Regions from separate parts of the Streptomyces sp. E11-3 genome, predicted to be linked through region 4. Evidence: riboswitches for the same ligand, from Rfam matches in the RefSeq annotation. Region 4 holds a riboswitch; each other region holds the start of a gene.
What was found. A riboswitch is a leader RNA that binds a small molecule or an ion and turns the genes downstream of it on or off. The one in region 4 is predicted to bind cyclic di-AMP.

Region 1 (4,874 bases), 840 kb from region 4:
CCAGGTACTCGCGCGCCCACTGGATGTCGTCGCGCCGGTCCTCCAGGGCCCCGCGCGGCGGCAGTGGCGGCCACGGCTGGTCGGGGTCGGCCGGGACCCGCAGGCCAAGCACCTGGCCGGCGCGCAGGGCGACCCGGGTGTGGCCCTCGGCGGAGAGGTGCAGCCGGTCGCCGTCCCAGGCCCGTCGGTCCTGTACGGACTTCAGGGACCACAGGTCGAGTACGGGGCAGTCGTAGCGGTCGGCGATGGCTCGGACATGTGCGGTGTAGGTGGCGACCTTGCCGCGCAGGTGGCGCAGCACCGGCACGCCCCGGGTGTCGAATCCGGTGGTCACCAGGACGTTCTCGACGGAGTTCTTGAGGTCGGCGACGGCCCGCTCGAAGCGTTCGGCGACGTCGTCGGGGTCGCTGCCGGGCCGGATGATGTCGTTGCCGCCCGCGCAGAAGCTCACCAGTTCGGGGGCGAGCTCCTTGGCCCGCGGCACCTGGTCCTCGACGATCTGGTCGAGGAGCTTGCCGCGTACGGCGAGGTTGGCGTAGCGGAAGGAGTGTTCGGGGTGCCGGTCGGCGAGCAGCACGGCGAGCCGGTCGGCCCAGCCGACGAAGGTGTCGTCGGGGCCGGGGTCTCCGACGCCTTCGGTGAAGCTGTCGCCGACAGCCACGTACGACCCGAATGCGTCACTGCGGATGAGGGAAGTCGAATCGTGGTCCACGTCGCCATATCTTTCACCCACCGGTGTGACCTACGCGACCGTAGCCAGGGGTTGACGGCGGGTGAGATATGCCACCGACAACGACGTACGCGAGCAGGAATAGACCTGCGTACCCCACATGCGCGACGGCCGGGGCCCCAAGTGGGGGTCCCGGCCGTCATGTTCGGCTGGTGCCCTGGCGGGCGGTGCCGTGCGTGTCAGATGGAGACGCCGTGCGAGCGCAGGTAGGCGAGCGGGTCGACGTCCGAGCCGTAGCCCTGGCCGGTCCGGATCTCGAAGTGCAGGTGCGGTCCGGTGGAGTTGCCGGTGGAACCGACCAGGCCGATCTGCTGGCCGCCGGACACGCTCTGGCCCGCGGAGACGCCGAGCGACGACATGTGGGCGTACTGGGAGTAGTGGCCGTCGGCGTGCCGGATGACGACCTCGTTGCCGTACGAGCCGCTCCAGCCGGCGGAGACGACGGTGCCCGCGCCGACCGCCTTGATGGGCGTGCCGGAGGGGGCCGCGAAGTCGGTGCCGGTGTGGTAGCCGCTGGACCACATGGCGCCCGACGCGCGGTACTGGGTGGAGACGCCTCCGGCGACGGGGGCGGTGAAGCCCGTGGTCGTGGCGGCCTTCGTGGCCTTGGACGCGGTGCTGGTCGAGGCGGCGGGCTTGGCCTTGGCCTGGGGCTTGGCCTCGGTCTTGGCCTTGGGCTTGGCCGGGGCGCTGGCCTGCGAGTCGGCCGCACCGAGCTTCAGCTTCATGCCCGGGAGGATCAGCGACGGGTCTTCACCGACGACCGAGCGGTTGTCCTGGTAGAGCTTCTTCCAGCCGCCGTCGACGTCCTTCTTGTCGGCGATACGGGACAGGGAGTCGCCCGACACCACGGAGTAGGTCTGCCCGGCGGCCTGCGGCGCGGCCGTGGGAGCGGCGGCCGGAGCGGTCTGCGGGGCCGCGGCGGGAGCGGCCTGCTGTGCGGCGGCCGGTGCGGTGGCGGGGGCCGCCGACGGTGCGGCCTGTGCGCTGTTGGCGGCGAACAGCGGCAGCGCGAGCGCGGCACCACCGGTGCCGACGACGGCGAACTGGCGGCTGATCCGCGCGGACTTGGGACGGCGGTGCTTACCCTTCGCGGGCATGGCGAATTCCTCTCCGGCGCCTACGAGGTGAGCTGTCGGGTTCGGGCTGGAGATGCCCGGCCGCGCTTTCGCGTGGCTTCACCCCAAGCCGCTCCGGAGTCCCGGAACGGCGTTCTACCGTGGGTCCCCCGCTCCTGCCGTGGACGGGTGGGTGTGCGGAAGTCCGGATGGCGGCAGGATTGGGCGTCCATCCAGACGTCGGCGACCGTAAGCGAGCGGGAAGCGCGGAGACAAGCAGTCAATTCCAGCCCCATGGGCCGCAGCTGATCCTTTGACGCAATTCCCGTAACACTCCGTCGATGAACGCATTCCACCATCCGGATTTCCGCAGGGAATTGAGGAGAGGCGGCCGCAACAGACCGTCACGAATATGATCCCGCTCACCAGTCAGGCGCCACATCCCTTTAATCCAGGGCCAGTTACCGCGAACAGCCTGAATCGGGCATTCATCGCTTAGGGCGCAGGTGGCACATCAGCGTCACGCCGGGACAGGTGGTTGACGCAGGCATCGATGTCGTATCGATGTCGTATCGTCGAAGACGCGCACCGCAGGCGAGCAGCGCCGGCGGCTTACCGGGAGGAGCCCCCGTGACGCAGCAGGTCCCGTCGACCGAGCCCGAGCTGGCCGGAGTGCGCAATTTCCGCGACGTGGCAGGCCTGCCGACCGTGGACGGCAGACGCATGCGGGCCGGACGGCTCTTCCGCAGCGGCCACCTCGCACACGCCACCGAGACGGACGCCGCGTTCTTGGCCTCCCTCGGACTGCATACGATTTTCGACTTCCGCAATGCCGCGGACCAGCAGCTCGAGGGCCCGGACGTCGAGCTTCCGGGTGTACGGAACGTAAACCTTCCGCTGACCGACCCGGCCCACGGCGCGGAGTTCTGGCAGATGGTCCGGGACGGCGAGATAGCGGAGCTGCGCGCCGCCCTGGCCGACGGGCAGGCCGCGGACCGGATGATCACCACGTACCGCATGATCATCAAGGAGCGGACCGCCGAGCACAGCCGGGTGCTGCACGCGCTCGCCGAGGACAGCGTGCCCGCGCTGATGCACTGCGCGGCCGGCAAGGACCGCGCGGGCCTGTCGATCGCCGTCACGCTGCTCGCCGTGGGCGTCGAGCGCTCCGCCATCCTCACCGACTACCTGGCGTCCAACGCCACCCACCGCCGCTACAAGGTGCACCGCAGCAACAACGGCTCGAACTCCATGTCGCCCGAGGTCATGGAGCTGCTCAGCCCGCTCTTCGACGCCCGCGCCGAGTATCTGGAGGCGGCCTTCGACACGATCGACGAGACCTGGGGCTCCGTCGAGCGCTATCTGCGAGAGGGGCTGCGGCTGGCACCCGAGACGCGGGAGCGGCTCCGCGGGCAGCTGCTGGACTGACCCTGGATCCCGCGGATCCGACACAACCACGGAGCGGCCGGATCTACCGGTTCTGCGCGCCCAGCGTGAAGAGCAGGTAGATGAAGGCCGCGAAGACATGGCCGACGGCCACATAGATGATCAGCCGGACCCAGAGCGCGCGGGGGAACTTCTCCTCCATCGACGTGCGCGCGGGCACGGACCTGCGGACGGGCTGCTCGGGCTCGGTCATGTCGCGTCTCCTGTGATCCGGTTGCCCGCGTCCGCGCCGAGGCACAGCGCGGCCGTGGGACTCTGCAGCAAGGTGTGGACGAACAACAGCTCGGCCCCGCTCTGGTCGGCGGCGGCGATCCGATGCGGGGTGAGCGAGTCGAAGTGGGCGCTGTCTCCGGGCCGCAGCAGGTGCGCGGTGTCCCCGAGCCGGAGCCGCAGCTTCCCGGCCAGGACGTACAGCCACTCCTCGCCGGGATGCACCCGCACGATGTCGCCCTGCGCCCCGTACGGCACCCACACCCGCAGCGCCTGCATCCCGCGCCCCGGGGCCCCCGCCTGCCGGTAGGTCCAGCCGCCCGCCGCGGTGGCCTCCTGGGCGTCCCCGCGCAGGACCGCGTCCCGGTCGGCGACGCGCTCGCCGAGCAGTTCCGAGACCGTCGTACCGTAGGTACGGGCGAGCACCAGCAGCGTGGGCAGGGACGGCTGGCGCTGCCCGGTCTCCAGGCGGGAGAGATGGGCGGGCGAGAGCTGGGCGGCGGCCGCCGCGGCCTCCAGGGTGAGCGAGGCGCGGCGCCGCAGGGCACGTAGTTGCGGGGCCACGGCGGGCAGCTCGGCGCCCGCGTCCGGTTCCGCTGGGTCGGCAGGACTCATACAGCCGATTCAGCCAGAGCCTTACCTTTGGGGCAAATTTCTTGCCTCAGAGGCAAATCCGTCAGAGGTGTGTCCGTCAGCGATGGGCGACCGCCTGTTTCACCAGCGTCCTGCCGAAGTCCCACATCAGTCCGCCGCCGCTGTGCGCCTCGTCCATGACAGCCGTGAACGCGGCCACGAAGCGGTCCACGTCCGCCTCGTCGATGGTCAGCGGCGGGATCAGCTTGATCACCTCCAGGTGGTCGCCGGAGACCTGGGTGAGGATCCGGTGCTTCTGCAGCAGCGGTACGACCACCATCTGCGCGAACAGGCCCTTGCGCGCCACCTGGAGCGCCGCCCACCGGCTGCGCAGCTTCAGCGACGAGGGCTTCCCGAACTCGATGCCGATCATCAGGCCGCGCCCGCGTACCTCGTGCAGCAGCTCGTAGCGGTCGACGAGCGCGGTAAGCCGCGACGTCAGCAGCTCGCCCATGGCCCGGGCATGGGCGACGACCTGCTCGTCCTCCATGACGGACAGCACGGCGAGCCCCGCCGCCATCGCCTGGGCGTTGGATCCGAAGCTCGCCGAGTGCACCAGCACCCGGTCCATGGACGAGAAGACCTTCTTGAAGATCCAGTCCTTGCCGAGGGTCGCCCCGACCGGCACATAGCCGCCCGAGAGCGCCTTCGCCACGCAGACGAGATCCGGCTCCACGCCCTCCTCGTGCTGGTAGGCGTAGAAGTCCCCGGTCCTGCCGAGGCCCGTCTGCACCTCGTCCGCGATCAGCAGCGCCTTGTGCCGGTGCAGCAGCTCCTGGGCGGCGCGCAGATAGCCC
Region 2 (4,874 bases), 1.1 Mb from region 4:
TGAGCCCCAGCACCACCCCCACCCTGAAACCCGACCGGAAGCCAAGGCCCCGGCCGGGCCGAGCAGCCACTCCCCCTACAACTTCTCCACCGGCGCATACCGCAGCAGCAGCACCTTCGGCTTCGGATCGCCGAAGTCGATGCTCGCCCGGGCCTGATCGCCCGCGCCTTCCACCGCCACCACGGTCCCCAGGCCGAACTGGTCGTGTGTGACCCGGTCCCCGACCGCCAGCGACACCACCGGCTTGTCCCCCGCCCGGCGCGTCGCGAACCCCGAAGGCCCGCCGCGCGCACGCGACGAGGACAGCGAGGACGTCAGCGACGACACCGCACCCGACCCACCCCTGCCGGACTTGGCCGTCGGCGCCGGAACCGAGGGCCCGGTCCGCTTCCACTGCAGATGCTGGTCCGGGATCTCCTCCAGGAAACGGGACGGCGGGTTGTACGAGGGCTGCCCCCAGGCGCTGCGCATCGTCGAGCGCGTCAGATACAGCCGCTCGCGCGCCCGCGTGATGCCCACATACGCCAGCCGCCGCTCCTCCTCCAGCTCCTTGACCTGCCCCAGTGCGCGCATATGCGGGAAGACGCCGTCCTCCATGCCGGTCAGGAACACCACAGGGAACTCAAGGCCCTTGGCGGTGTGCAGCGTCATCAGCGTGATGACACCCGAGCCGTCGTCCTCCTCGTCCGGGATCTGATCGGAGTCGGCGACCAGGGCGACCCGTTCCAGGAACTCCGCCAGCGTCCCCGAAGAAGCCGCGGCCTCCCCTTCACCCTGGGCGGTGGTCGTCTCCTGCTCGAACTCCAGGGCCACCGCGGCCAGTTCCTGGAGGTTCTCGATACGGGTCTCGTCCTGCGGGTCGGTGGAGGACTGCAACTCGGCGAGATAGCCGGTCCGCTCCAGTACGGCCTCCAGGACCGTGGCGGGTCCCGCGCCGGACTCGGCGATCGTACGGAGTTCCTCCATCAGCGTGTTGAACCGCTTGACGGCGTTCGCCGAGCGGGCCGCCATGCCGTACGCCTCGTCGACTCGCCGCAGCGCCTGCGAGAAGCTGACCTTCTCGCGCTGCGCCAACGCGTCGATCATGGCCTCCGCGCGGTCGCCGATGCCGCGCTTGGGTACGTTGAGGATGCGGCGCAGCGGTACGGAGTCCTCCGGGTTGGACAGCACCCGCAGATAGGCCAGGACGTCCCGGACCTCCTTGCGCTCGTAGAAGCGCACCCCGCCGACGACCTTGTACTGCAGCCCGACGCGGATGAAGATCTCTTCGAAGACACGGGACTGCGCGTTCGTCCGGTAGAAGATCGCGACGTCACCGGCCTTGGCCTCGCCCGCGTCCGTGAGCCGGTCGATCTCCTCGGCGACGAACTGCGCCTCGTCGTGCTCGGTGTCGGCGACATAGCCGGTGATCTGCGCGCCGGCCCCGGCGTTGGTCCACAGGTTCTTCGGGCGGCGGCTTTCGTTCCGCTCGATGACGGCGTTGGCCGCGGTCAGGATCGTCTGGGTGGAGCGGTAGTTCTGCTCCAGGAGGATCGTGGTCGCGTCCGGGTAGTCCTCCTCGAACTGGAGGATGTTGCGGATGGTGGCGCCACGGAAGGCGTAGATCGACTGGTCCGCGTCACCCACGACGCACAGCTCGCCCGGCTCCGGGTCGCCCTCGCCGCCGACCGGGCCGACCAGCTCGCGCACTAGGGCGTACTGGGCGTGGTTGGTGTCCTGGTACTCGTCGACCATGATGTGGCGGAAGCGGCGGCGGTAGTGCTCGGCGACGTCCGGGAACGCCTGCAGCAGATGCACCGTCGTCATGATCAGGTCGTCGAAGTCGAGGGCGTTCGCCTCACGCAGCCGCGACTGGTACATCGCGTAGGCCTGGGCGAGGGTCTTCTCGAACCCGTCCGCGGCCTGCCCGGCGAAGGTCTCCTCGTCGATCAGCTCGTTCTTCAGGTTCGAGATCTTGGCGCTGAAGGACTTGGGCGGGAAGCGCTTGGGGTCGAGGTCCAGGTCCCGGCAGACCAGCGCCATCAGCCGCTTGGAGTCGGCGGCGTCGTAGATCGAGAACGAGGAGGTGAAGCCGAGCCGCTTGGACTCGCGGCGCAGGATGCGGACGCAGGCGCTGTGGAAGGTCATCACCCACATCGCGGCCGCACGCGGCCCGACCAGGTCGGCGACGCGCTCCTTCATCTCCCCCGCGGCCTTGTTGGTGAAGGTGATCGCGAGGACCTGACCGGGGTGCACCCCGCGCTCGGCGAGCAGATAGGCGATGCGGTGGGTCAGTACCCGGGTCTTGCCCGACCCGGCTCCGGCGACGATGAGCAGCGGGGTGCCGGAGTGCACGACGGCGGCGCGCTGGTTGTCGTTCAGCCCGTCCAGCAGGGCAGCCGGGTCCACCGCGGGGCGCGGGGCGCCGTCGCGGTAAAACGCGTCCCGGTCCACGGGCGCGTCGAACCGGCCTCCGAAGAGGTCGTCCGGAACCTCTTCGGGTTCCGGAGCGTGCTCCTCGGGGGGCGGCGGAGGCTCCTCGCCCGAAGGCTTGAGGTCCGCCAGGAAGCTGTCGTCAAAGAGGCTGCTCATCGTCTACCGAGTCTAGGCGGCCGCACTGACACCCCGCCCCGGGTTCCCGTTCCGCGCTACCCCGCCCCGGTCACCAAGGGAGCACAAGCACTCACACAGCGCGAAAGTCACAGAAAAGTATCGGGCATATCGAACACCAACCTTCCCAGCCGCCTCGGCAGTTGGCTAGCGTGCTGGGCGGGCGGCCCGCATCCCCACCGGCGAACCACGCCGGGAACGGGCGGCCTCCGCCGAGTCCGGTGCGCCCCCCACAGGCAGCCGGAGCCGGGGACCCACGTGACCTTTGGGGTGAATCGGTCCCACGTACGAGCCCGTACCCACGTACGGGCGCGTCCGCGACCGTAGGGCAGCCTTCCGACACACCGCCCGAACCCGACAGCTAACCCGGTAGGCGGTCTATGGAAGGAGCGCCACCCTTGGCGTCGCACCGCAAGCCGCGCAACAGGTCCGGCCGCATACGGACCACAACCCAGGCCGTCGGCATCACCACGGCCGCCCTCACCTCCGTGGCTCTGCTGTCGCAGAACGCGTACGCCGCGCCTCCCTCGGCGCCTTCGGCTCCCGAACCGTCGCTCGAAGAGGTGCAGAAGAAGGTCGACGACCTCTACCAGCAGGCGGGTGTCGCCACCCAGAAGTACAACGCGGTCAAGGAGCGCACCGACAAGCAGCGCAAGCAGGTCGACAAGCTGCTCGACCAGGTCGCCAAGCGCACCGACAAGATGAACGACGCGCGGCAGGAACTCGGCACCATCGCGGCCGCCCAGTACCGCAACGGCGGGGTCTCCGACGCGGCGACGCTGATGCTCGCCGACGACCCGCAGAGCTACTTCGACCAGCGTCAGCTGATGAGCCGGTTGAGCGGCAAGCAGGAGAAGGCCCTCACGGACTACCAGGAGCTCCAGGCCGCGACCACCAAGAAGCGCGGCGAGGCGACGAAGAGCCTCAAGACGCTCACCGAGACCCAGAGCGAGCTGAAGACCACCAAGCGGGAGGTCCAGCGGAAGCTGTCCGAGGCGCGTGAGCTGCTGTCCACCCTGACGGCCGAGGAGAAGGCGCGGCTGGCGGCGCTGGAGAAGAAGCGCGAGGAAGAGGCCCGCAAGAAGGCGGAGGCGCAGGCCCGCGAGAAGGCGGCGGCCGAGGCGGAGCGCAAGCGCCTGGCGGAGGAGGCGGCCGCGAAGGAGAAGGCGCAGGAGGAGGCGCGGCAGGAGCAGGACTCCGGCACCGGCTCAGACGCCGACTCGGGCGGCGACACGTCGACGGGGGGCTCGACGGGCGGCTCCACCGAGCCCACTCCAGCCCCCTCCCCCTCTCCCGACACCTCGACCCCGGACGACTCGGACGACTCGTACGCCGCCAAGGCCGCGAAGGTGATCGCCTTCGCGGAGGCCCAGATCGGCAAGCCGTACGTCTGGGGCGCGCAGGGCCCGGACTCGTACGACTGCTCGGGCCTGACCCTGTCCGCGTGGAAGGCGGCCGGCGTCTCGCTGCCGCGTACCACCTGGGACCAGGTGAAGGTCGGAACTCAGGTGTCAGTCGACAACGCCAAGCCCGGTGACCTGGTCTTCTTCTACGACGACATCAGCCACGTCGGCATCTACATCGGCGACGGCAAAATGATCCACGCCCCGAAGCCGGGCACGAACGTCAGGACCGAGTCGATCTACTACATGCCGATCCACAGCGTGCGACGCGTGGCATAACCGCCCGGGGCGCGCTGCCCACGCAGGTCATCGGGCCTCAGGCCATCGGCCCCCGGGCCTCAAGCCCTCAGGTCCACAGGACGGCGATAAAGATATTCGCCGTGGTCAGCGCGCCCACCGCACCGAACATCGACTTGTCGATGCTCTCCTCGTCCCGCTTCACGTAGACGAGCGCCAGGATCACGATCAGCACCGCCATCTTGACGGCGATCTTGACGTTGTTGACCGCGTTGTCGTCGGCCTGGTTGAGGCCGACCAGCGCGACCCCGGTGACCAGCATGGTCAGCGCGCCGTGCAGCATCGCGGGCGTGAACCGCGCCGTGCCCTCGCCCATCGCCTTCATCTGCGTCAGGAAGCCGCCGAGCAGCGAAGCGATACCGATGATGTGCAGGCCGACGAAGACATTGATCAGTACGTCCATGCGGCGGAGCCTAGCCGGGGCCTTACCACCGGCCGCCCACCAGGTGGGCCACATCAGCCTCATCGGTCACCGGGACACACCAACACCCACCACACCCACGACCCGCACGGTCACATACGGTCGCTAAGTGGCCCAATAACACCACTTACGCACAACTCCCCACCCCCTCCCGTCCCCCAGGC
Region 3 (4,874 bases), on a different contig from region 4:
CCGTGATCGCCGCGGTCGCCGTACTGGCCCCGGACTATCCCGGACAGCGCCCCGAGGGCCGTACCCCGGTGCTGCGTACCCTCGCCCTCCCCGGCGTGATCCCGGTCCTGGTCGTCACGCTGCTTTTCGTCCTGGCCCACACGATCCTGTACACCTATATCGCCACTTTCCTGGGCGAGTTCGGTATGGGCGGCTCAACCGGGCTCGTGCTGCTGCTCTTCGGCGGGGCCTCGATGGTGAGCATCTGGATCGTGGGCGCTCAGATCGACCGTCGACTGCGTTCCCTCACCATCGCCTCCGCCCTGCTGGTCGCTGTGGCGGCCGCCGCGCTGGCCGTCCTGGCCGGCAGTCCCGTACTGGTCTATCTCGCCGCGATCCTGTGGGGACTTGGCTGGGGAGGCGTGCCCACGCTGCTGACCACCGCCGTGGGGGACGCGGGCAGCGAAGCGGCCGACGCGGCCCAGGCGATCCTTGTCACCCTGTGGAACGCGGCCATGGCCGGAGGCGGAGTCGCGGGCGGCGTCCTGCTCGGTATCCTCGGCGCCGCCGCCCTTCCCTGGAGCGTCCTGGCGCTCCTGGTGCCGGTCCTGGTCGTCGTACTCGCCGCCCGTGCGCACGCGTTCCCGGCCAGGCGTCCCAGCAGCAAATCTGACGCACCGTCAAATCTGTGACTTTCGTGTGATCTCCGCTGTATCGACTTGTGACAAGCGTTCGAGTGCGGCTACGTTCGCCGTTCGACTCAACTGTCACTCAGCTGTGTAGTCGCGCGAAAGGCAATCGCATGCTCTCCGGGAACGGCCGTCACCGACGCCCCCGTCAAGCTCCGGCTCTCGTTGTCGCGGCGGGGGTGACCGGATCGGCCATCGCCATCCCGCTGCTCGGCGCCTCCGGCGCGAGCGCCGCCGACGCCTCCACCTGGGACAAGCTCGCCGCGTGCGAGAGCGGTGGCGTGTGGAGCGCCGACATGGGCAACGGGTACTACGGCGGGCTGCAGTTCTCGCAGGACGACTGGGAGGCGTACGGCGGCCTGGACTACGCGCCGCGTGCCGACCTGGCCAGCCGCTCGCAGCAGATAGCCGTCGCCGAGAAGGTACTTGCCGCGCAGGGGCCCGACGCCTGGGCGACGTGTGCGCCGATCGCCGGGCTGGAGAAGGGTGGCGAGACGCCCGACGTGAACCCGGGCCCGACCGCGGACCCCACGCCGTCGCCGTCGGAGTCGGAGTCGGATTCACCGAAGGCGTCCAAGCCGTCGAAGGGCGAGTCCGCGGAGCCCTCGCCGTCCGCCGATCCTTCGGAGGACGCCGCGGATGAGCCGTCAGGTAAGACGCCGGAGGACGAGTCGGGCGAAGAAGGCGAAAGCGGCGTAGGTGGCGTAGGCGACGAAAGCGGCGCCAGTGGCGATGAGGGCAAGTCGGACAACTCCTCGAAGGGTGAGTCGCCTTCGTCTGATTCTTCTGCTTCGCCCACCGAGACCACCATTCCTGACTCCTCCGCCGACCCCTCCGCCGACCCCTCCGCGCCGGAGGAGACCCCTGCCGAGGGCTCAGGGCGCCACCGTGGCGACCGCGCCCCCGAGGAGCTGCCCGACGAGCGCGAGGTCGACGGCTCGGGCCGGCATGCCTCCCGTGGTGGCGACACGGACCGCGATGCCGTCGACGGCGCGTACGTCGTGCGCCCCGGCGACAACCTCTCGGTGATCGCCGACACCCATGGGCTCGACGGCGGATGGACCGGGCTCTACACGGGAAACAAGAAGACCGTCGGCGAGGACCCGGACCTCATTCGCCCTGGCCAAAGCCTCGATCTGGGCGAAAAGTAGCGGCAGTTCGGGCTGAATGTCCGAGTTAAAGGGGCATTGCCGTAAGTGAGAGATGGGTCTCAACGGCCCCGATCGCCTTGGTGTTGAGGGTGGGAGCGTGTTTACCGTCGTGACCGCTCGCCACTGGTGAGCCCCGATGGCCGTCACGCCGAATCCTGCCGGCGGCCGCAGGGAACAGTCGTCGCGTAACGCGCCGTAGGCAGGAGCGGGGGACCCAAGGTTTGCGCCGGGCCCGGCCCTTGAGAGAGGGCGGGGACCGGCTTGGGGTGAAGTTCGTACGGAGACGCGGAAGCTCCGTACGGACCGGGCAACTCACTTGGCCCGAACCCGACAGCTCACCTCGTAGGCGTCGGTGAGGGGATCACTCATGCTGTTTTCCGGCAAGGGCAAGCACCGTCGTCCGTCCAAGACCACCCGGATCGCCACCGCCGCCGGTGTCACCGGCGCCGCCGTGGCCGTCCCGCTGATGGGCGCGACCGGCGCGCAGGCCGCCACCGCGTCCCAGTGGGACCAGGTCGCCCAGTGCGAGTCCGGTGGCAACTGGTCGATCAACACCGGCAACGGCTACTACGGCGGTCTGCAGTTCTCGTCCTCCACCTGGGCCGCGTACGGCGGCACGCAGTACGCCTCGACCGCCGACCAGGCCTCCAAGACGCAGCAGATCGAGATCGCCGAGAAGGTCCTCGCGGGCCAGGGCAAGGGTGCCTGGCCGAGCTGCGGCGTCGGCCTGACCAACGCCTCGTACGACGGTGGCGGCGAGCAGTCCACGCAGCAGAGCGCCCCGAGCACCCCGCAGCAGTCGGCGCCCCAGCCGAAGCAGGAGCAGCCGAAGCCGCAGCCGAAGCAGGAGCAGCCGAAGCAGGCCGCCCCGAAGGCAGAGACCCCCAAGGCCGCGCCCAGCACCAAGAGCGCCAAGACCGTCGAGACCCCGGCCGGTCAGACGGTCAAGAAGGGCGACGGCGAGTACGAGGTGAAGTCCGGGGACACCCTCTCCGAGATCGCCGAGGCGCATGACGTCAAGGGCGGCTGGCTCAGCCTGCACGAGCTGAACAAGGACATCGTCGAGGACGCCGACTTCATCTACCCGGGTCAGCAGCTGCACCTCAGCTGACCCTGACCCGCAGGTCACCGCTTGACCCGCGGGTCACTGACAGGCCCGCAGGTCACCGCCAGACCCGCAGGTCATCCCCAGACCGCCCCGCCCCTGCGCGCTTACCCCCGTGCGCGCCGGGGCGGGGCTCTTTTTGTTCCGTCAAGAAACAATCTATGCTCGGGGTGTCCACGGTCCGGTCGGTCGGCTGGCCGATGCCGCCGAGGCGGTTAGGCTCGTGTCGCAAGGCCATAGAGACCTCGCACTTCTAGCGTCACATCCCAGAAGGAGATGCTCGTGCCGTCCATCGACGTCGTCGTAGCCCGGGAAATCCTGGACTCCCGAGGCAACCCCACGGTCGAGGTCGAGGTTGGCCTCGACGACGGCAGCACGGGTCGTGCCGCCGTCCCCTCCGGTGCCTCCACCGGTGCTTTCGAGGCCATCGAACTCCGTGACGGCGACCCCAGCCGTTACCTGGGCAAGGGCGTGGAGAAGGCCGTCCTCGCCGTCATCGAGCAGATCGGCCCGGAGCTCGTCGGGTACGACGCCACCGAGCAGCGCCTGATCGACCAGGCCATGTTCGACCTGGACGCCACCGACAACAAGGGCTCGCTCGGCGCCAACGCCATCCTCGGCGTCTCGCTCGCCGTCGCGCACGCCGCTTCCGAGGCGTCCGACCTGCCGCTCTTCCGCTACCTGGGCGGCCCCAACGCGCACCTGCTGCCGGTGCCGATGATGAACATCCTGAACGGCGGCTCGCACGCCGACTCCAACGTGGACATCCAGGAGTTCATGATCGCCCCGATCGGGGCGGAGTCCTTCTCCGAGGCCCTGCGCTGGGGCGCCGAGGTCTACCACACCCTCAAGAAGGTCCTGAAGGCCAAGGGTCTGGCCACCGGCCTCGGCGACGAGGGCGGCTTCGCCCCGAACCTGGGCTCCAACCGCGAGGCCCTGGACCTGATCCTCGAGGCCATCAAGGAAGCCGGTTACGCCCCCGGCCAGCAGATCGCGCTCGCCCTGGACGTCGCCGCCTCCGAGTTCTACAAGGACGGCACGTACCAGTTCGAGGGCAAGGAGCGCTCCGCCGCCGAGATGACCGAGTACTACGAGGAGCTCGTCGCCTCGTACCCGCTCGTCTCCATCGAGGACCCGCTGTTCGAGGACGACTGGGCCGGCTGGAACGTCCTGACCGACAAGCTGGGCGGCAAGGTCCAGATCGTCGGCGACGACCTCTTCGTCACCAACCCGGAGCGCCTGGGCCGCGGCATCGAGGAGAACTCGGCCAACGCCCTGCTGGTCAAGGTCAACCAGATCGGCTCGCTGACCGAGACCCTGGACGCCGTCGAGCTCGCCCAGCGCAACGGCTTCAAGTGCATGATGTCCCACCGCTCCGGCGAGACCGAGGACGTCACCATCGCCGACCTGGCCGTCGCCACCAACTGCGGCCAGATCAAGACCGGCGCCCCGGCCCGCTCCGAGCGCGTCGCCAAGTACAACCAGCTGCTGCGCATCGAGGAGATCCTCGACGACGCCGCGGTGTACGCGGGCCGCTCCGCCTTCCCGCGCTTCAAGGGCTGACGCCTCCCAGGCCGACGCCTTCAGGGCCCGAGGGCCCGTCGTACGTACGTCCCCGTACTCGGTCCCGTACCGTGTGCGGGGACGTACGCGCGTGATGGGAAGGCGGGACCATGGCAGGGAACCGGGACCGGTTCTCCACCACGACCAGACTGCGGCTGCTCGGCGAGCAGACCGCGGCCCGTGTCTACCGTTCGCAGACCAAGCGCCAGGCCCGCCGCTCCCGGCTCACCGGCCGGGCCGCGCTGCTCGCGCTGGTCGTCTGCTCGCTGATCGTCGCGCTCGCCTATCCGATGCGGCAGTACGTCGCCCAGCGGGCCGACATCGCCGAGCAGGAGCGGCTGTTGCGCGACGCCAGGGACCAGGCCGAGGACCTGCGGGACGCCAAGG
Region 4 (4,874 bases):
CGGGGGTAGGGCGCGAAGAAGCGGTAGTACTTCGACTCGTCCGAGACCTGTTCGTAGAAGCTGACCAGCCGCTCCGCGTCCGCACTGGTGATCGGCCGGATCCGGGCGGTGCCGCCGTCGCGCAGCACCACGTCGGCCTCCCAGTGGTCGGGGTAGGCCGCGTCCTGCGGCGGCTGCTCGGGCGGCGGCTGCATGGGAGTCAGGGTACGGGTCGCGGGCCCGAGCGGAGCGTTGCGGGGGCGGAGCCATTACCCTCCCTGGAAGACCGGTGGGCGGCCGGACTGCGGACAACGGCGTGGCAGAACCATCCGCCGCCTCATGCGACACTGGTCTAGACAAGGCATGAGTGACACCTGAAGGGCAGCATCACATGGCTGAGCGCCGCGTCAACGTCGGCTGGGCCGAGGGCCTCCACGCCCGTCCCGCCTCCATCTTCGTCCGCGCGGCCACGGCCGCCGGCGTCCCCGTGACGATCGCCAAGGCTGACGGCAACCCGGTCAACGCGGCTTCCATGCTCGCGGTACTCGGTCTGGGTGCCCAGGGCAACGAGGAGATCATCCTCGCGTCCGACGCCGAGGGCTCGGACGCCGCTCTCGACCGTCTGGCGAAGCTGGTCTCCGAGGGGCTTGAGGAGCTCCCCGAGACGGTCTGAGCCGACCGGAATTCCACAGCGGAGCCGCACTTCCCGAAAGGAAGTGCGGCTCCGCTGTTTTTCGCCGATATCCATCAGGGTCCACACGGACCCACGCCCGGAATTACGGGCAGCGAAAAGAAACCCCTCCCCCGAGCCTTCTCTTTGTATACGGCGCCTTCGTTAATTGCGGGCGCTCGCGATGTTTACGGCATGTTGCGAATTCCTCACACGCTCCGCCGGCCGGTCGACGGAGCGGCCCACCGGCAGGTCCGCCGGGCCGGGGAAGCGCAGCCGGTGCCCCGCCACCGCACGCTCGGCGTGCAGTGCGGTGAGCGCCCTGGCCCGTTCCGCGTCGCCGCGGGCCACGGCGTCGACGATCGCGCCGTGCTCCGCCCAGGACTCGGCGGGCTGGGCAGGAGGGTCGACCGTGTACATCCAGGCGACCTTGTGCCGCAGTTGGGTGAGCAGCGTCGTCAGGCCCGGGCTGCCGCAGGCCTGGGCGAGGGTCTCGTGGAACCAGCCGCCCAGTGAGCGCAGATCCTCGCTGTGCCCCCTGCGGGCCCGCTCCTGCCCCAGGCGCACCAGCCCGCGCAGCACCTTGAGATGCGCCTCGGTACGCCGCTGTGCGGCCCGCGCGGCACCGAGCGGCTCCAGCAGCAGCCGCATCTCCAGCAGGTCGGCGGCCTCCTGCGCGCTGGGCTCGGCGACCTGGGCGCCGGCGTGCCTGCGGGTCCGTACGAACCCCTCGGCCTCCAGGGTGCGCAGCGCTTCCCGCACCGGGACCCGCGAGACCCCGTACCGGCGCGCGAGCAGCTCCTCGGTGAGCCGGCTGCCGCGTTCCAGCACACCGGACACGATGTCCTCCCGGATGGCCGTGCATACCGAGTGCGCAGGAACGCGCATGACCTGTCCACCGCCTTAATGTCCGCGAAACGCGGTCGATTGACGTCTGTTCGGTGACTCTATTGCAGCAGGCGCGGATTTCCGATGGGTGACCAGAATCCATGGATATTTTTTGGACAAGCTGGCGCACGGGTCGAATGGCGAAAGCCCCGGCTCGGGGAGCCGGGGCTTTCGGTGAGTGGTGGGGTGGGGTGTGAACCCTCGGACCTGGGTGGTCAGGCGGCTACGCCGTGCGCGCGGAGGTAGGACACCGGGTCGATGTCGGAGCCGTACTCGGCGGAGGTGCGGACCTCGAAGTGCAGGTGCGGCCCGGTGACGTTGCCGGTCGCGCCGGAGAGGCCTATTCGCTGGCCGGGGGTCACGCTCTGACCGACGGAGACACTGAGCGACGACAGGTGCCCGTACTGGGTGTACGTGCCGTCGTTCATCCGGATCACCACGTTGTTGCCGTACGCACCGCCCCAGCCGGCCTCGACCACGGTGCCGGGGCCGACGGCCTGGACGGGGGTGCCGGACGCGGCGTGGAAGTCGACGCCGGTGTGGCTGCCGGAGGACCAGACGGCGCCGCCGGCCTTGTAGCCGGTGGAGACGTACGAGCCCGCGACCGGCGAGACGAACGCGTTCAGCCGTGCCCGCTCGGCGGCACGCGCGGCGCGCTCTTCCTTCGCCTTCTCCTCGCGTGCTTCCTTGGCCCGTGCCTCGGCCTTGCGCTCGGCCTCGGCCTCGGCCCGCTCCTTGGCGGCGGCCTGCTCGGCGGCCTCCTGCTGCGCGCTGGCCTGCGCGCCGATCCGCTCGGCGAGTACGTCGTCGGCGGCGACGGCCTGGTTCAGACCGGTGTCCGCGGCGGAGTGGGCGGCGAGCGCCGGAGAGGCGAGGGTGCCGATGACGCCCGTGGTGGTGAGGGCGGCGACGCCCGCGACGTTCGCACCGGTGCGCGACAGACGGCTGGGGCGACGATGCTTCCCGGAGGCCATGAAGTGGCGGGTCCTTTCCTTCCTTCTCGCCTACCGGGTTAGCTGACGGGTTCGGAGCAGGAAGGTCTCCTACGGGCCCCACACGGGGAGGCGCCCGATTCACCCCAGGGACTGAGTGGGTCCCCGGCTCCCCAGGCTCGCGCCTGACGGGGACTCGGCGATGGCTGTCCGGTGCCGCGGATGCGGCGCATAGCCGGCGAACAGCGACCCGACGCTAAACGGGGCATCTTTCCTGCCACAAACGGATCACGGCTTTTGAGGCACATGCCACAGGACAGACCGTCAGCCTCGCCAATATTTCGGACATTAGGGGACCCCGGTGGCTCTTCAGCCACCGGGGTCCCCAGGTGAGCTTGGCGCCCCGCCCGGCCCGACTAGCCGGTGACGACGGTCACTTCGCCGATGCCGAGCGCCTTGACCGGCTCGGCGATCTGCGCGGCGTCGCCGACCAGGATGGTGACCAGACGGTCCACCGGGAAGGCGTTCACCGCGGCGGCAGTGGCCTCCACGGTGCCGGTCTCGGCCAGCATCCGGTACAACTGCGCCTGGAAGTCGTCCGGCAGGTGCTGCTCGACCTGGTCCGCCAGGGTGCTCGCGACGGCCGCGGCGGTCTCGTAGCGCAGCGGGGCCACGCCGACCAGGTTCTGCACCGCGACATCGCGCTCGGCGTCGGTGAGGCCCTCGGCTGCGAGGGTGCGCAGCACCTTCCACAGGTCGTCCAGGGCAGGTCCTGTGGACTCGGTGTCCACGGAGCCGTTGATGGCCAGCATCGAGGCTCCGGTGCCCTCGGCGTCCGAGCGCAGCACCTGGGCGAAGGCGCGCACACCGTAGGTGTAGCCCTTCTCCTCGCGCAGGACGCGGTCCAGGCGCGAGGTGAGGGTGCCGCCCAGGCAGTAGGCGCCGAGTACCTGGGCCGGCCAGACGCGGTCGTGGCGGTCCGGGCCGACCCGGCCGATGAGCAGCTGCGTCTGGACCGCGCCCGGGCGGTCCACGATGACGACCCGGCCGGTGTCGTCGGCGGTGATCGGCGCTGCGGGGCGCGGCTCGGGCGCGGAACCCGTCCACACCCCCAGGGTCTCGCCGAGCAGCTTGTCCAGGTCCGTACCGGACAGGTCGCCGACCACCACGGCGGTCGCGGTCGCGGGCCGCACATGGGCATCGTAGAACGCCCTGACCGCGGTGGCGTCGATGCGCTCGACCGTCTCCTCGGTGCCCTGGCGCGGACGCGAGATGCGCGCGGTGGCCGGGAACAGCTCCTTGGAGAGCTCCTTGGCCGCGCGGCGGCTCGGGTTGGCCATCTCGTGCGGGATCTCGTCCAGGCGGTTGCGCACCAGCCGCTTGACCTCGCTGTCGGCGAAGGCGGGCGCGCGCAGCGCGTCGGCGAGCAGGCCGAGCGCCTTGGGGAGCCGGGAGACCGGGACTTCGAGCGAGAGGCGTACGCCGGGGTGGTCGGCGTGCGCGTCCAGCGTGGCGCCGCAGCGCTCCAGCTCCGCGGCGAACTCCTCGGCCGAGTGCTTGTCGGTGCCCTCCGAGAAGGCGCGCGCCATGATGGTGGCGATGCCGTCCAGGCCGTCCGGCTCGGTGTCCAGCGGGGCGTCGAGGTTGAGCTCGACGGCGACGACCTGCTGGCCCGGACGGTGACAGCGCAGCACTGTCAGGCCGTTGGGGAGCGTGGCGCGCTCGGGGGCGGGGAAGGCCCACGGCGTGGCCTCGCCCGCCTCGGGCTGCGGATGGAAGTCCATGGTCACGGTGGCCTCGGTGGTCGCTGTGGTCTGGGCCTGGGTCACTTCGCCGCCTCGTCTTCCTGTACGTCGTTCCCGGCGGCGGCTGCCGCGTCTTGCGCCTCTGCCCCGTTATCCGCGCCGTCCGCGTCGTCCGCTTCGTCTGCGGCAACCGGCTCGTACACGAGCACCGCGCGGTTGTCGGGCCGCAGCCGGGCCTGGGCGACCTCCTGGACCTCCGCCGCGGTGACGTCGAGCACCCGCTGCACGGCGGTCAGGGCGAGCTGCGGGTCACCGAACAGCACCGCGTACCGGCACAGTTCGTCGGCGCGGCCGGCGACCGTACCGAGCCGGTCCAGCCACTCGCGCTCCAACTGCGCCTGGGCGCGCTCCATCTCCTCGTCGGTGGGGCCTTCGGCCGCGAACCGGGCGAGCTCCTCGTCGACGGCGGCCTCGATGTCCGGGACCTCGACGTCGTGCGACGTCTTGACGTCAAGCCAGCCGAGCGAGGGCGCACCGGCGAGCCGCAGCAGGCCGAACCCGGCCGCGACGGCGGTGCGGTCGCGGCGTACGAGACGGTTGTAGAGCCGGGACGACTCGCCGCCGCCGAGGACGGTGAGCGCCAGGTCGGCCGCGTCGCAC

Region 1: it holds a riboswitch for cyclic di-AMP, as region 4 does, so the genes downstream of both, U9R90_RS04325 (LysM peptidoglycan-binding domain-containing M23 family metallopeptidase) here and U9R90_RS08145 (M23 family metallopeptidase) in region 4, are expected to answer to the same signal.
Region 2: it holds a riboswitch for cyclic di-AMP, as region 4 does, so the genes downstream of both, U9R90_RS13180 (NlpC/P60 family protein) here and U9R90_RS08145 (M23 family metallopeptidase) in region 4, are expected to answer to the same signal.
Region 3: it holds a riboswitch for cyclic di-AMP, as region 4 does, so the genes downstream of both, U9R90_RS31780 (transglycosylase family protein) here and U9R90_RS08145 (M23 family metallopeptidase) in region 4, are expected to answer to the same signal.

Annotation. Positions count from the first base shown of each region.
Region 1 covers NZ_JAZGRL010000001.1:970,680-975,553, forward strand. The annotation lists gene U9R90_RS04320 (SGNH/GDSL hydrolase family protein) at 1-712, opposite strand, end outside; gene U9R90_RS04325 (LysM peptidoglycan-binding domain-containing M23 family metallopeptidase) at 910-1,830, opposite strand; cyclic di-AMP (ydaO/yuaA leader) riboswitch at 1,835-2,026, opposite strand; gene U9R90_RS04330 (tyrosine-protein phosphatase) at 2,419-3,216, shown strand; gene U9R90_RS04335 (DUF6126 family protein) at 3,260-3,376, opposite strand; gene U9R90_RS04340 (helix-turn-helix domain-containing protein) at 3,424-4,059, opposite strand; gene U9R90_RS04345 (aspartate aminotransferase family protein) at 4,136-4,874, opposite strand, start outside.
Region 2 covers NZ_JAZGRL010000001.1:2,925,856-2,930,729, forward strand. The annotation lists gene pcrA (DNA helicase PcrA) at 76-2,571, opposite strand; cyclic di-AMP (ydaO/yuaA leader) riboswitch at 2,790-2,981, shown strand; gene U9R90_RS13180 (NlpC/P60 family protein) at 2,988-4,271, shown strand; gene U9R90_RS13185 (hypothetical protein) at 4,339-4,692, opposite strand.
Region 3 covers NZ_JAZGRL010000003.1:486,313-491,186, forward strand. The annotation lists gene U9R90_RS31770 (MFS transporter) at 1-671, shown strand, start outside; gene U9R90_RS31775 (transglycosylase family protein) at 782-1,819, shown strand; cyclic di-AMP (ydaO/yuaA leader) riboswitch at 2,001-2,183, shown strand; gene U9R90_RS31780 (transglycosylase family protein) at 2,187-2,930, shown strand; gene eno (phosphopyruvate hydratase) at 3,207-4,487, shown strand; gene U9R90_RS31790 (FtsB family cell division protein) at 4,598-4,874, shown strand, end outside.
Region 4 covers NZ_JAZGRL010000001.1:1,808,347-1,813,220, forward strand. The annotation lists partial or broken gene U9R90_RS08130 (GNAT family N-acetyltransferase) at 1-194, opposite strand, end outside; gene U9R90_RS08135 (HPr family phosphocarrier protein) at 371-652, shown strand; gene U9R90_RS08140 (GntR family transcriptional regulator) at 815-1,537, opposite strand; gene U9R90_RS08145 (M23 family metallopeptidase) at 1,753-2,511, opposite strand; cyclic di-AMP (ydaO/yuaA leader) riboswitch at 2,524-2,681, opposite strand; gene U9R90_RS08150 (M16 family metallopeptidase) at 2,886-4,253, opposite strand; gene U9R90_RS08155 (M16 family metallopeptidase) at 4,295-4,874, opposite strand, start outside.